DNA from 2 places in the Pseudarthrobacter sp. W1I19 genome. Region 2 is predicted to be linked to the other one. Evidence: riboswitches for the same ligand, from Rfam matches in the RefSeq annotation. Region 2 holds a riboswitch; the other holds the start of a gene.
What was found. Region 2 has a riboswitch for cyclic di-AMP ahead of QF038_RS16495 (C40 family peptidase). Riboswitches for the same ligand answer to the same signal wherever they lie in the genome.
Positions count from the first base shown of each region.

Region 1: linked by a shared signal. The riboswitch ahead of QF038_RS17095 (hypothetical protein) and the one ahead of QF038_RS16495 (C40 family peptidase) in region 2 are both predicted to bind cyclic di-AMP.

Region 1 is NZ_JAUSZR010000001.1:3,716,021-3,723,688, forward strand. It holds gene QF038_RS17085 (response regulator transcription factor) at 127-867, shown strand; gene QF038_RS17090 (HAMP domain-containing sensor histidine kinase) at 875-2,377, shown strand; cyclic di-AMP (ydaO/yuaA leader) riboswitch at 2,496-2,656, shown strand; gene QF038_RS17095 (hypothetical protein) at 2,662-3,405, shown strand; gene QF038_RS17100 (YdeI/OmpD-associated family protein) at 3,495-3,938, shown strand; gene QF038_RS17105 (HAD-IA family hydrolase) at 3,919-4,599, opposite strand; gene QF038_RS17110 (glyoxalase superfamily protein) at 4,622-4,996, opposite strand; gene upp (uracil phosphoribosyltransferase) at 5,042-5,677, opposite strand; gene QF038_RS17120 (phosphatase PAP2 family protein) at 5,720-6,568, opposite strand; gene tadA (tRNA adenosine(34) deaminase TadA) at 6,630-7,136, shown strand; gene QF038_RS17130 (hypothetical protein) at 7,161-7,508, opposite strand; gene QF038_RS17135 (glycosyltransferase family 4 protein) at 7,573-7,668, opposite strand, start outside.
Region 2 is NZ_JAUSZR010000001.1:3,571,909-3,579,576, forward strand. It holds gene QF038_RS16470 (molybdopterin molybdotransferase MoeA) at 1-36, opposite strand, end outside; gene QF038_RS16475 (DUF6457 domain-containing protein) at 33-326, opposite strand; gene QF038_RS16480 (molybdenum cofactor guanylyltransferase) at 310-990, opposite strand; gene QF038_RS16485 (HNH endonuclease) at 1,040-1,540, opposite strand; gene QF038_RS16490 (NlpC/P60 family protein) at 1,789-2,559, opposite strand; gene QF038_RS16495 (C40 family peptidase) at 2,720-3,394, opposite strand; cyclic di-AMP (ydaO/yuaA leader) riboswitch at 3,465-3,625, opposite strand; gene QF038_RS16500 (M23 family metallopeptidase) at 3,773-4,594, opposite strand; cyclic di-AMP (ydaO/yuaA leader) riboswitch at 4,605-4,847, opposite strand; gene QF038_RS16505 (metal-dependent transcriptional regulator) at 4,951-5,658, opposite strand; gene serC (phosphoserine transaminase) at 5,938-7,068, shown strand; gene QF038_RS16515 (DUF3027 domain-containing protein) at 7,134-7,668, opposite strand, start outside.

The DNA.
Region 1 (7,668 bases), 140 kb from region 2:
TCCCAGCCCCCATTCGGCATCCTGCCGCATCAGCACCTTCCACATACAGCTGGCAAGGCTACGATTCACAGCCGGGACACAGGAATCCCAAAGCCCGGGCTAAACGAGTGATCGGAGACTTGTTCCATGGCCTCACCGCACTCCATGACAAACCATCTCCCCCAGCTCTCCCACCCCGACGGATCCCCCATCCGCGCGCTGGTGGTGGACGACGAGCCCAGCCTCTCAGAACTCATGAGCATGGGCCTGCGCATGGCCGGCTGGTCCGTTGCTGTGGCAGCGGAGGGGCCGGAAGCCGTGAAGCTGGCCCGTGACTTCCGCCCGGATGTCCTTGTCCTGGACGTTATGCTGCCAGGGTTCGACGGCGTTGAGCTGCTGGGAAGGATCCGTGCCTTCGCACCCGAGGTCCCGGCGCTGTTCCTGACGGCCAAGGACGCAGTGCAGGACCGGATCGTGGGCCTGGCCGCCGGCGGCGACGATTACGTCACCAAGCCGTTCAGCATGGAGGAAGTCCTCCTGCGGCTGCACCGCCTGGTCCAGCGTTCCGGGGTGGCCGCAATGGATACGGCTGAGCTGGTGGTGGGCGACCTCGTCCTGAACGTCGACACCCGGGAGGTGACCCGGGCCGGCGGGGAACTCCAGCTCACGGCCACCCAATTCGAATTGCTCCGTTACCTGATGGAAAACCCCAAGCGGGTCATCAGCAAGGCGCAGATCCTGGACCGGGTCTGGGACTACGACTTTGGCGGCCAGGCCAACATCGTGGAGCTCTACATCTCCTACCTCCGCAAGAAGGTGGATGCAGCGCATCCTCCTATGATTCACACTGTGCGCGGTGCCGGCTACGTCATCAAGCCAGCGGAGTAGGCGCGCCGTGGCCTCGCAACAGGCTGCGTCCCAGCGCCGGAGCTGGCTGAAGCCGAACACCTGGCACCTGCGCACCCGCCTCATCCTCCTTGCCATGACACTGCTGATCGCCATCTGCGGCGCAGTGGGTGTGGTCAGCTACGCATCCATGGACGCGTTCCTCACCCGCCAGCTCGATGACCAGCTCAGCCAAGCGGCGGAGCGGTCCAACAATCCGGGCCGTCCTCCCATGGGCGGCTTCAACGGCCGGGATCCACTGGACGCCCGCGGCCAGAGCGTGGGCACCCTGAACGCCCGCATCCTCAACGGACAAGTCAACAGCGCCGGGTTCCTGGCCTCTGACACCTCCCGCTCGCCGCTGTCCGCCGAGGACAAGCAGGCCCTGGTGGCTTTGGCCACAGATGCACAGCCAGTGGACCGCACCCTCTCCAACGGCGACTACCGGTTGACAGCCGTGAAAACGAACTACGGCGACGTGTTGGTGACCGGACTCCCCCTCGCCGCCAAGGAAAGTACGCTCGCTTCCCTCGTCTGGACCTTTGTGTTCGTATCCCTGGCCGGCCTGCTGCTCATCGGGTTGGCGGGAACGGTGCTGATCCGCCGTTCCATGAAGCCCCTCGAGCAGCTGTCAGAGGTGGCCACGCGCGTTTCGCAGCTGCCGCTGGACGCCGGCGAGGTGGCACTCGCGGTGCGCGTGCCGCCGTCGAACTCCAATCCGGGAACGGAAGTGGGCAGCGTGGGCCACGCGCTTAACCTCCTGCTGGACAACGTGGCCAATGCGCTGCAGGCACGGCAGAAGAGCGAAACCAAGGTGCGGCAGTTTGTGGCCGATGCCTCGCACGAGCTGCGCACTCCCCTCACGGCCATCCGCGGCTACACAGAGCTGATGCGGATGACGGAGAAGTTCACCCCCGACGGCGAAAAGTCGCTGGCACGCGTGCAGAGCCAGTCTGAGCGGATGACCGCCCTGGTGGAAGACCTGCTGCTGCTGGCCCGGCTCGATGAGGGCCAGCCGCTCAAGCTCAGCGAGGTGGATCTGACGCACCTGGTGATTGACGGCGTCAGCGACGAAAAAGTGATGGCACCCGACCACAACTGGCGGCTGGAAGTCGCCGAGGAACCCGTGGTGGTCAACGGCGACGCCTCGCAGCTGCGACAGGTCCTGATGAACCTGCTCTCCAACGCACGCAAGCACACTCCCCCGGGAACCACCGTGGTCACCGGGGTGGGCACGTCGCCTGACGGCGCGGCGGTAGTAACGGTAACGGACGACGGCGGCGGGATCCCTGTGGAGTTCGTGGACCATGTCTTCTCGCGCTTCGCCCGCGCAGACGCGGCCCGGAAGGGCGCGTCCGGCCTGGCCGGCGCCTCCGCTGCTGAAGGCACCAGCGGACTGGGATTGTCCATCGTGGAATCCATCGTCGAGGCCCATGGCGGCAAAGTAACGGTGACGTCACAGCCAGGACGTACCCAGTTCGCCCTGCAGCTCCCCCTTCATCAGCTTTCGTAGCAAAGCGACGCGCCGTCGTCGCGATCGCTGTTACCAAAATGTGACTTAAGTGCCTGACTCCTGTACCGTCGATTGGGTGAGGTTCCTGATCGGGAGCCCATATCCGGATGACGCCAAGCTCTGCCGCTTCCCGGATTCCGCTTGAGCAACGGCAGAGGCGGGGGACCCATCGTCCCGGGCAATAACTGCCCTTGGGGTTAAGCACGCACGTGTACTTTCCGTGCGGCCGGATGCCCTCATCCGAACCCGACAGCTAACTCCGCAGGTGTGAGAGGCGATTCATCATGTCTAAATTCCTGGTTAAACCGCGCCCGAAATCCGGGTCTGCACCCCACGCCGGACGCACAGCCGGCAAGTTTCCCTTCATCGGCAAGCGCGCCGCCGTCTTCGCCGCATCCGCGGCCCTCCTGGTAGGTGTCGGAGCGGCCGGACAGGCGACCGAGTTAAGCATCAGGGTTCCCGCCACCGAAACGCAGGCCGCCGAGGCCCAGTCCAACCTCAGCATCGAGAAGAGCGAAATCCGGGCCAACCCGGCACCGGCCGCCGCTGCTGAGGAGATCGCGGTGGCCCCGCAGGCGGCAGAGCCGGCACCGGCACCGGCCGCAGAGCCCGCACCAGTGCCCGCAGCCGAACCGGCACCGGCTCCCGAGCCTGCCCCCGCGCCTGCCGCGGCTCCTGAGCCTGCCCCCGCACCTGAGCCTGCCCCCGCCGTCGCGGTCAACGATCCCGCCGGCGCCCAGGCTTATGCCGCCGGTCAGCTTGCCAGCTACGGCTGGGCACAGGACCAGATGCAGTGCTTGGTAACCCTGTGGGACAAGGAGTCCGACTGGACCACCACGGCCACCAACGCCAGCAGCGGCGCGTACGGCATCGTCCAGTCCCTGCCCGCTGAAAAGATGGCCAGCGCCGGTCCGGACTACCTGACCAACTACCGCACGCAGATCAACTGGGGCCTGAACTACATCCAGGAGCGCTACCAGTCCCCGTGTGGCGCGCTGAACTTCCACCTCTCCAACAACTGGTACTGAGCCCACAACTGGCCTGAGCACCCGGCGAACCGTGACCCATGGCGCGCCGCATCTGTTGGAGTGGCAGAAGGCCCGGCATACTGTGACCCATGAAGTTCACCACCACCATCCAAGGCACCGGAAACAAGACCGGCATCGAAGTTCCCGATGAGGTCCTCGCGGCCTTGGACGCGGGCAAACGACCGCCTGTAGTGGTGACCATCAACGGCAGGAGCTACCGCAGCAGCATCGCGGTGATGGGTGGCCAGAACCTCATTTCGCTCAGCGCAGCCAATCGCGAATTCGTTGGCGTTTCGGCTGGGGACACAGTTGAAGTGGACCTGGAGCTGGACACGCAACCTCGCATCGTGGAAGTCCCCGAGGACCTTGCCGCTGCGATGGCGGCGGAACCGGCCGCCCGGCAGTTCTACGCCACGCTGAGCTACAGCGCCCAGCGACGGTACGTGGAGCCGCTGGCCGAGGCCAAGACGCCCGAAACGCGGTCGCGGCGTATCGCCAAGGTGGTAACCGACCTTAAAGCCGGAAAGAAATGACGGTCCGGCCTTCACCGTCCTGGCCGGCTTCGACGGCGACTCCGCTGTAATCCGCTATGTGCAGGACGCCTGCGGGCAGTGGGCCGGTGTTGGGTCCCACGGCCACCGTGCGGATTCCGGCGGCCACGCCTGCGGCGATTCCCGCTGGAGCGTCTTCGAACACCACGGCTTCAGCCGGGTCCACGCCAAGGTTGGCTGCGGCCTTCAGGTATCCCTCGGGATCCGGTTTGCCGCGGGTCACCAGTTCAGCCGTGACTGCGACGGCCGGCATGGGCAGGCCGGCTGCTTCCATTCGGATGTCGGCCAGGACGAGGTCAGCGGACGTGACCAGGGCGACGGCGTCCGCCGGCAGGGCTGCCAGCAACCGGGCGGCACCGGGCAGGGCCACAATCCCGTCGGTCCGGACGCGTTCCATCGCCCCGAGTTCGGCCGTCAGTGCCGGCACGTCTGCACCCGCGGGAGCAAACCGGGTGACAGTATCGCGTGCCTGGACGCCGTGCGAGGTGCGCAGAATCTCCTCGAGGTCCAGCCCGTAGCGTGCGGCGAATTCACCCCACACCTGCTCCACCACGGCGGTGGAATCGACCAGGGTGCCGTCCATGTCAAAGAGGACGGCCCGGCACGTCAGGTTCCGGGCTCCGGCAGGGGTGGAGGAAGTCATGGTCCCATTCTGCCGGTAGATGTCAGCTTTCGCGGCCCGGGATGTACTGGACCGCCCACCTGTTGCCATCGGGATCGGCAAAGTACACGAAGTGGCCCCATTCCTGCACGTCCACGTCGCTGACGTCCACCCCGTTGTCCTTCAGGTGCTTGTGGGCTGCGTGGATGTCGTTGACCACCAGTTGGAGGTTCGACCCGGAGCCGGGAGGCGCGTCCGTGAGCCCTTCCCCGATGCAGATCGAGCAGGCCGAGCCGCGGGGGGTCAGTTGGACAAAGCGGATGGCGTCCGAGGGACGCTCATCAAAGTCCGGGTTGAATCCCACCTTGTTGACGTAGAAATCCTTGGCACGGTCCACGTCCGATACAGGGACAAACACAAGTTCCAGTTTCCAGTCCATCCGCACAGGCTAGCGGCGCGAGGGGGAATGGAAAAGGGTTGTGGGCTAGCCTGCGATGCCGTACAGGCGGTCGCCTGCGTCCCCGAGCCCGGGCACAATATAGGACTTCTGGTTGAGCTTTTCGTCGATGGAGGCCAGGACGATGGTGACGTTCGCGCCCGAGAGTTCCTCTTCCAGCTTGGCCAGGCCTTCCGGTGCGGCCAGCAGGCATATGCAGGTCACATCGGAGGCGCCGCGCTTGAAGAGGAACTTGATGGCTTCGCGCAGGGTCCCGCCAGTGGCCAGCATGGGATCCAGGACAAAGATCTGCCGGTCCGTGAGGTCTTCCGGGAGGCGTTCGGCGTAGGTAATGATGTCCAGGGTTTCCTCGTCGCGGGCCATGCCAAGGAAGCCCACCTCGGCAGTGGGGACGAGCTTGGTCATGCCCTCGAGCATGCCTAGGCCGGCGCGCAGGATAGGCACTACCAGCGGGGTGGGTTTGGTGAACGCGGTTCCCACGGTGGTGCTGACCGGCGTTTCGATGGTGACCGGTTCGGTGCGGACCTCGCGGGTGGCCTCGTAGGCGAGCAGCGTCACCAACTCCTCCGTCAGCTGCCGGAAGACCGGAGACGGAGTGTTTTTGTCCCGCAGGACGGTGAGCTTATGGGCGACCAGGGGGTGGTCCACAACGAGAGTGCGCATGGGTCAAAACTACCATCCGGTAGTTGGACACATTCCCTGGCTTCAGCCCCCTGCGCCTGACTGCGGGGAGCCGCCGTCGCTCCTTCCTGGAGTGCCGCCGTCGTGCGTTGCCGCAGTCCCGGTGCCCTGCTGCTCCTCGCCGGAATGGTCCTCGCGGATGACCGGGTGCTCGAACGTGGGGGCAGGCCCGGCATGCTCCCGTTTCCGGATCAGATGGAACAGCCGGTGGGCGAGGATCACCATGCACACCCAGGCGAGCCCCAGGAACCATCCGGCCATCACGTCCGTGAGCCAGTGGTGTCCCAAAAAGACCCGGCTCAGTCCCATGGCGATGATGAAGATGACGCCGGCGGTTATGGCTGTAATCCTGGCCCAGAGGATCTGGAACTGCAGGCACATGATGTAGACCAGCACCCCGATCACCACGGTCGTGTTCAAGGTGTGCCCGCTCGGGAAGGACGGCGTTGTTTCGTAGGGCGGAACTGCTTCCGAATGGTCCGGCCGGGCCCGGCCTACCAGGCGCTTACCAAACGTGGTGGCCATGGTGGAGACGAGCGCTGCCCCGCCCACCAGGACGATGGGCCGCCAGGTGCGGCTCAGGAAGGTTAGCCAAGCCGTGAGGATACTGGCGAGGATCGGCATCCCGGTTCCGCCGCCCACGTTGGTGAAGCCGGTGGCGAAGGCGGCGAGTTCGGGGTTCCGCAGGGTTTGCGAGTATTCCAGGGCAGGAATATCCAGGCTGGCCAGGCCTTCCTCATCGACCACATTCGAATAGACCTCGGCACCCAGCAGGGCCAGTGTTAGCACCAGAGCACCGCCGATGATCATGGTCAGCCACAGGGCTGCGTATGGCTTGATCCACATGTCCACGCGGTCTCGGACGGTGCTCATTGTGCCTCCCGGCGGATGTACGTCACGGGCTCCGGATATCCTTCGAAACTATCATTGAGCCATGGTCTCCGCAGAAAAGAATCACGATGTGTGGATGGGCCTTGCCCTGGCGGAGGCCCGCCGTGCCCTGGCGACGGAGGATGTGCCCATCGGCGCCGTGGTGATAGGGCCCGACGGCGAAGTGCTGGGTTCGGGACGGAACCAGCGGGAGGAGCTGGGAGACCCCACCGCCCACGCAGAGGTGGTGGCCATCCGGGAGGCCGCTGCACGGTTGCGGGAGCTGTCCATGGCCGACGGCGGGAGCGGAGACGGCTGGCGGCTGGCAGACTGCACGCTGGTGGTGACGCTTGAACCGTGCGCCATGTGTGCCGGCGCGATTGTCCTGGCCCGGATTCCCCGCGTGGTTTTTGGGGCGTGGGACGAGAAGGCCGGCGCCGCGGGCTCGGTGTTCGACGTCCTTCGCGAGCGCCGGCTCAATCACTGGGTCGAGGTGTACGCGGGGGTGCGGGAGGCCGAATGCGGCGGCCTGCTGCGCGACTTTTTTATAGAGCACCGAACCCGGATTTAGGGTGCTTTGTTTCAAGCCCCGATTTCAGGCCGCCCGGGCGCCCAAGTGTTGTTCCGCCAGCCGGACAAGGTGGTCTGGAACGTCTGCTTCCTCCCAATGCCTGCCCCGGCCCAGGAAGACAGCTGTTCCGCGTATGAGGTGGCCGTCCGCACCGCACTCGTTCAGCAGTTGGGTTGCCCGGAGGTTGGGAAGCAGGCCCGCCGCGTGGCCCTCGGCGTTCAGGTAGAGGTGCCAGTCTCCCCGGATGATGCCCTCCACGGGCCCGCCGACCAGCTGTTCCAGGTCGCGCGGCAGGTCTTCCACGTGCTCCAGCCTCAGGGGGTCCGTACTGTTCGCCGGAATGATCAATGCTGTGAAATTTGCAGTGTTCACGATGGTTTCTCCACCTGATTTAACAGCTGTGAACGATCGGATGTTCCCGCTGCATCCGTGGCACCTAGGCCTCCGTGTCCCTTGTTTCTGAGCCTGCCATAGTGGTGACTGCCTCCAGCACAAGCCGGGCCGGCCGCTCCCATCCCGGCAGCCTGTCCCT
Region 2 (7,668 bases):
TGCTGAACTCCGTTCTTCCCCGGGTTCTTCAGTCATTCGCCAGAAGCCCCGGCGGCTTCAGCGTCGTAATCGGCAGCCAGTGAACGTGCAACGGCCAAGGCGTCCTCCATGGACGAAGCCTCGGTGCCTTGCCCGGAGCCCGAGGCAAGGCCGGCTGCGTAGCCGGCTATGAAGGTGGTCAGGGGCGCCGCCGGCCGCACAACGGAGTGCGCAGCAACGCCCGCGAGGGCAAGGATGGCATTAACGTCCACCTGGACGTCCTCAAGCTCATAGGCCTGGAGGAGGGACCTGCACCATTCCTCCAGTGTTTCATCCTGGCTTTTCACTCTTTGCCTCCCAATTCAACTGCTGCCGCGCCGGTCCTGGCGCACGTCCGGCTGCCCCGGCGTCAACTCCTAATGCGGCGGCATCATCCCAGGTATCCACATCATCTGTGGTTCCGGCGGGGACGGTGACAAGCTGCACGTCCAGACTAGCAAGGAGGGACCGCATGGAACCGTTGATTAAGCCGTCCCGAGCAGCCAGCGCCTGCGCCGATCTTTTTAACCCGGCCGTGCGGTAAAAACCCAGCAGCATTTGGGCAGTTCCGTCTTCGGAACAGGCCATCACTCCGTCCCCGGCATCAGCCAAGGAAACAAGGCATTGCGCCAAAGTTTCCACCGCGCCCGAGGCCCTGGGCATATCGCAGGCCAGCACCAGGGTGAATTCGCGCCCGCCGCCGGCGCGGCCCAGCGCTTCCAGCCCGGCGGCGACTGCCGCAGCCGGTCCTGCGAACTCGGGCTGCTCGCGGCAGGCGACCACCCCTGCAGGCAACGGACCGGAATCCGGACCCACCACAGCAATGAGGGACGCCGGGGAGCAGGCAGCAAGCGAATGCTGCAGCAGCGTGGCGCCCTCAAAGACGAGCCCCTGCTTGGGTACCCCACCCAGGCGGGAGGAACGGCCGCCCGCAAGGATCAGGGCGTCGAAGGCCAGTCTGTCTGATTCCACTCCACCAGCTTAATCCGGAGCGGGCCCAGGCCAGACCAGGCAGGCTATGTCAGGCAGCGCGCTCCGGAAGCAGGAACGGATCCCAGGCAGGAGTGGGCTTCTCCAGTTCCTTGATCTGCCAAATGGTGCCGTGCGGAGGCTCGGGCACGAACCGCAGCTTCCAGCCCATCTCCGCCGGGGTGTGATCGCCCTTAACGTTGTTGCACCGCAGGCATGCCGCCACGAGGTTCTCCCACGAATCCGCACCGCCGCGGGACTTGGGATGGACATGGTCGATAGTGTGCGCAGCTTTTCCGCAATAGGCGCATTTGTGCCCGTCGCGCCGGAGCACCCCGCGTCTGCTCACCGCCGTGGATTGGTTGTATCTGGGGCGGATGTAGCGGTTCAGGAGAATCACGGACGGGCGGCCCAGGATCTCCTGGGGACCCACCACAGGATCGTCCCCTTCGGCCACAACGCTCGCCTTGTTCGTCAGCACAAGCACCAGCGCCCGGCGGAAAGAAATAACCGCCAGCGGTTCATATCCAGCATTCAGAACGAGAGTGCGCATGCACGTACCTCTTCACGGCCGCACCCGTCAGGGGCACGAGGGCCGGCTGCCCTCGGCATGTCCGGGCTATGGATCGACACCACAAGAGTAAACAAAGAAGTGCGCTATCGGCTAATTCCGGTGAAGGGACAGGCCGTGTCCGCTCGCGACGGCTGCCGCGACCTGCCTGCTTAAACAAACACAGCCCCTGCCTTCCAAGGCAGGGGCTGTGTTCGATGCTGATGCGTCCGATCAAACGGACCGGGTTGTCAGTTGACGCGGATGAAGACCGGGCCGGAACCAACGTTTGCGCTGAAAACAACGGTCTGGTTGCCGTTGTAGCCGCCGTGTACCGCCTGGCCGTTTCCGGCGTAGACAGCGATGTGGGCCATGCCGGCGCCGCCATCGGCGTAGTAGATCAGGTCGCCCGGCTGAGCTTCAGCGGCGCTCACGGTGCGCCCCAGGGAGAGGTAACCCGCGGGCCAGTCGTGGAAGTTGATTCCGACGGCGGCCAGGGAGTTGGTGACCAGCATGGTGCAGTCCTGCATCACACCAAGCTGGGCGTAGGCGGCGGAAAGGATGGCTGCACCCTTGCCGCTTGCCGAAGCCTGGGCTGCGGGAGCCGCGGCAGGAGCCGAGGCGGTCACCTTGGCGGCAAGAGCCGGCTTGGCGGCCGGGGCCGCCGGGGCGGCTGCTTCCTGGACCTCAACCTCAGGTTCCGGAGCTTCCACCACAGGAGCCGGAGTGGTGGTCACCGCGGGCTTCTCGAAGGAAATGGCGATGGTGGACTCAGCCGAAATCGGAGCCTCAACCGTTGATTCAACTTCCAGGTTGGAAGCCGGAGCGGAGTCACGCTGGACGTTGGCGTCTGCAGCGTTGGCTGCCAGGCCGCTGGTCAGGACCAGTCCGGAAGCAGCAGCGATCACTGCAGCCTGGCGGCCGACGCCGCCTGCGTTGTCGCCGACAGCCTTGGCAATGATGGCGAGCGAATTGGTTTTGGTGACCTCGGCGCGATGCCGTGCGGTTGCACGAGTAGTCATCAGTTCTCTCTTTCGTATTCCCCCGTCGCCTTGTAGGCAGACAGGGGGTTTGGACGTGCCGGCATCTTGGGGGTACGCCGGCACGCCCCGAACGGGGATGTGTGATTTAGCGAAAAGCTTGGGGGCAAAGAAAAAGCCCTTGGACCCGGAGGTCGAAGAACTAGTTCATTGTGAAGAACGCGGAGGAGCCGGTGGCGGCTACCGCGTGCAGCAGCGTTCCCTGGGAGGGGTTCAGTGCGCTGATCATCATGCCGTTGCCAACGTAGATGCCAACGTGGGCGCCGCCGTTCTGCATAACGAGGTCACCGGGCTGCGGAGTGGAAGTCGGCTTCATGGCAGTCCACGCGTTGATGCGGGGGATGCTGATGCCGGCCTGGGCATAAACCCACTGCGTGAAGCCCGAGCAGTCCCAGCCCGTGACGGGGCTGGTGCCGCCCCATACGTACGAGTGGCCGATTCCGGTGTAGGCGATTGCAGCGATGCCCGAGGTGGAAGCAGAAGAGACAGTCTCGGCCAGCTTCTCAGTAGCGGAGGCAGCAGTACCGGTGGCAGCGTTTCCATTGGCGGAGGCGGTGGACTGGGTGCGTACGGTCTGCACCTTGGGAGCGGCTGTGGTCTTGACCACCGGGCGCTCGAAGGAAACGGTGGCCGTGGGGGCCGCAGTAACTGCAAGCGCGCTCTGGGCTGACCCGGACTCGGTGGAGGCGGAAACACCAGCGGTGTTGTCCGCGGCAGTGGCCGGCAGGCCCATGCTCAGGATCAGGCCGGAGGCAGCTGCGATGACTGCAGCCTGGCGACCAACTGTCCCGGCATTGGCACTAACGGCCTTGGACACAGTGTCCAGGGGGTTGGTACGAACCGTTTGCGCACGGTGGCGCGCAGAATTATGGCGTGAAGACACGAAGGTAGCCTCTCCCAATGCCTGCGAGGTGAGCTGTCGGATTCGGATGGGAGTCACCCGGCCGCGCTGCTTCCAAGGAAGCTTTGCGACTTAACCCCAAGGTCTTTCCATGGAAAGGCCAAAATTGGTTCCCCCGCCCCTGCCAGACGATGTCATGCGAACGGACCTTGAGCGGTGGCAGAGCTAGGCAATCCGCACAAGAGCGTCAACTTCGGAAAAGTTGACGCGAGTTAGACGGTACAGCAGTTTTGACTGAATGTCACATTCAGGTCACGGCAAGTCAAGACCATCTGATAGTTCACCGTCACTTGACTAGAGCCAGCCAGTGGGATCAACCACTTCGCCATTGACCTGGACTTCGAAGTGAAGGTGGCAGCCTGTGGAGGCTCCCGTAGTGCCGCTGAGCGCGATGGCTTCCCCGCGCGATACGGTCTGCCCTTCCTTCACGCTGAAGGACGACAGGTGGTTGTAGGTGGTTTCCAGGCCGTTGCCATGGTCGATCACAACGCGGTTCCCGCCACCGAACTGGTGCCAGCCCACAAAGGTCACGGTTCCGGTGGCGGCGGCCATGACGGAGGTGCCGCATTGCGCCACATAGTCCTGTCCGCGGTGGAAGTCGCCGTTGCCGCCGGTGATGGGGCTCACGCGGTAGCCAAAGGGCGAGGCGGTGGTCATCACGGCGAGCGGAGCGCCGAGGCTGCCGGTCGAGGCTGCGCGGCTGATGGCGCCCGCCGACTGGGCACTGAGCAGCTGCTTCAGCTTGCCGTCCGGATCAGCCTGGGTAACCACGGCGGAGCGGCTGAAGTCGATCTGGGCGCCCGCTTCCGCTGAGATTTGCGGCTGGGGCGCCACGGCAGAGGCGGCAACAGGCGTGGCGCCCGAAGCATCGTTGGCCATAACGGGACTGGTGGCCGGAACCGTGACAGTGAGGACCAGGCCGGTGGCGGCAAGGGCAACGCCGGCCTTTTGGCCGATCCCGCTGGCGGACGCGAACTCGGTGATCTGGCGGAGGGGACCCCGACGGCGGCGCGCATCACGGTGGAGATCGCGGGGGCGCTCCGAGGTGATGACTTCGACAACACGCGGTGTCGAAGCAGGGCCCGCCGCGCGGCGGCGTCCCCTGGAATTCTGCATGGTCAAGAAGGGTTCCTCTCTGGAAAGCCTGCGAAGTTAGCTGTCGGATTCGGGTCAGAGAGTTCAAAGACCCGGTCCGCCGTAAGCAAGCTTCGGCACAGAGATATCCCGGTAGGGATCCTTCACTGGAAGAGGCTTGCTGCTGACGGACTTCACCCCAAGGCAGTCCCCCGCTGCCGCTTGTGGTTCCCCCGCCTCTGCCAGTTACGACTCGTGCTCCTGATCCGCTGGCAGAGCTCGGCTCCAGATCAGGTAACGCTTTAATATCAACGTTTGGTTCAACTATAGGGGCTTAAGGCCCTTAGTAACAATTCCGTTATCTTTGGGTATATGCCCTGTGATGGGGTAGTCAGCCCCTAAGCTGCAGGCTGGCGGATGGCGACAAACACGTGCGCGGCCACCTCGGGCGGCAGTTCCAGCGCCCCTTCAATGCCCGGAACCCGTACCGAAATGTAATCGCCCACCCGCTCCAGAGTCACGGTGGCGCCCGGACGGATACCGCCTTCATCGAGCTGGGACAGCAGTTCCGGTTCCACCTGGATGGGCTCTGCAAGCCGGCTCACGGTCACCTCTGATGCCGGACCATAGGACTTCATCGCATCCAGGAGGCTGATGGCGCCGTCGGCAAAACCCAGGGACGGCGCGCCACCCAGGGCTGCCAGGCCGGGAATCGGATTTCCGTAGGGTGATTCGGTGGGGTGGTTGAGCAGCTCATAGATGCGCCGCTCCACCCGTTCGCTCATCACATGCTCCCAGCGGCAGGCTTCGTCATGGACGTAGGCCCAGTCCAGGCCGATCACATCGGCGAGCAGGCGCTCGGCGAGGCGGTGCTTGCGCATAACCTCCGTTGCACGCTTGCGGCCCGTTTCAGTGAGTTCCAGATGCCGGTCTCCAGAGACAATCACCAGCCCGTCCCGCTCCATCCTGCCGATGGTCTGGGAGACGGTGGGCCCGGAGTGGCGGAGCCGTTCGGCGATGCGCGCACGAAGAGCAACGATGTTCTCTTCCTCAAGCTCCAATATGGTCCGAAGGTACATCTCCGTAGTGTCGATCAGATCCGTCATCCAGCTCAGCTCCTCGAGCGCAGTACCTTGCGTTGTCCCACCGTATCGCCTTACACCGCGACGTAGTCCGTGGAAAAGCTTAGCCTATTTTGACTTTGTCCGAATAGTTCGCGTGTGTGCTACGCGGGCGTCTCATTGACTGGACTATGACGGTACGGGTTCCCGCGGAATCAGCGCTTCAGGCAGAATGAGGAAGGCCCTGGTTGCAGTCACTGCAGACTGCCGGCCGCCAACACCCGTCCGGACCACAGTTACGTCCATGCCGAAATTGGAGCACCCGTGAGCGAAACCAGCATCACTATTCCCGCCGACCTCCTGCCCAAGGACGGACGGTTCGGCGCCGGGCCTTCCAAGGTCCGGCAGGAGCAGATTGATGCCCTGTCAGCCGCGTCAAAGGACATCCTCGGCACCTCTCACCGCCAGGCCCCGGTCAAGAACCTCGTGGGCTCCGTCCGCGAGGGGCTGAGCCAGTTCTTCCGGGCGCCCGAAGGGTACGAGGTGGTTCTCGGCGTGGGCGGCTCCACGGCATTCTGGGACATCGCCAGCTTCGGCCTGGTCGAGAAGAAGGCGCAGCATCTTTCCTTTGGTGAGTTCGGCTCCAAGTTTGCCGCGGCCACCAACAAGGCACCCTTCCTTGATGCGTCCTCCATCATCAAGTCCGAGCCCGGCACCCGCCCCTCCGCCCAGGCCGAAGCCGGCGTGGACGTTTACGCCTGGCCGCAGAACGAGACCAGCACCGGCGTCTCTGCACCCGTGCAGCGCGTCTCCGGCGCGGACAAGGGCTCGCTGGTCCTGGTGGACGCCACCTCTGCCGCCGGCGGCCTGGACGTCGATGTGGCACAGAGTGACGTTTACTACTTTGCCCCGCAAAAGAACTTTGCCTCCGATGGCGGGCTGTGGCTTGGCTTGTTCTCCCCTGCCGCCCTGGAACGTGCCGCCCGGATCAAGGCCGGCGACCGCTGGATCCCCGACTTCCTGGACCTCCAGACCGCCATTGACAACTCCCGCCTGAACCAGACGTACAACACCCCCTCGCTGTCCACCCTGGTGACGCTGGATGCCCAGGTCCAGTGGCTGAACTCCAACGGCGGCCTGGACTTCGCGTCCAAGCGAACCGCGGATTCCGCCGGCCGGATCTACAGCTGGGCCGAGGCTTCAGAATTCGCCACTCCCTTCGTCGCCAACCCGGACGAGCGCTCGAACGTCATCGCCACCATCGACTTCGACGAGTCCGTGGATGCGGCCGCGGTAGCCAAGGTCCTGCGCGCCAACGGCGTGGTGGACACCGAGCCGTACCGCAAGCTGGGCCGCAACCAGCTGCGCATCGCAACGTTCGTGGCCATCGAGCCGGCCGACGTTTCTGCCCTGCTGGAAAGCATCGACTACGTCGTGGGCGAGCTGCGCAAGTAGCCAGGACGCTTTAACGTACGACGGCGCCGCCCGGGTTCACCCCGGACGGCGCCGTTCGTTTGTGGTCAGGAAGTCCTTGCTTCGTCGCCGCGCTGCCCGCCGTCGTCGTCAGGCTCCCCGTCCCCGGACTCCTGGTCCTGGTCCTGGTCCTGCAAAGAGTCCTGGTCCTGCAAAGGTTGTGGGCCCTGTTCCTGTTCCCCTGCGGCCGGCTCAGCCGCTGCATCCTCCGCCGCAGCTGGTTCCGCCGAAGCTGGCTCCTGGACGCCAGGCTCAACCTCAGCAGTCTCCTGTTCCGGTTCCTGCTCATCTTCGGGCCGGACCCGCTCCGCCCACGGAACCCATTCCGGGGCAAGGATGGAGTCCTCGGAAGGCAGCAGGCCCAACTCGTTGACCGTGACCACCTTTGAGCGTGAGTTCCGGGTCAGGACCGCGAACCATTGCCAGCCACCGTAGCCCGGCAGCCGGGACTCAAAAAGATGCGTCACCAGGCGGTCACCTTCGCTCTTGGCTGCCAGGTGCCGCCCAATATCCTTTGCTGCCGTAATGCCTTCAATTGCAGTCCGGGCAGTGTCCACGGCTGCGGCAAGGAAGGCGTCGGGC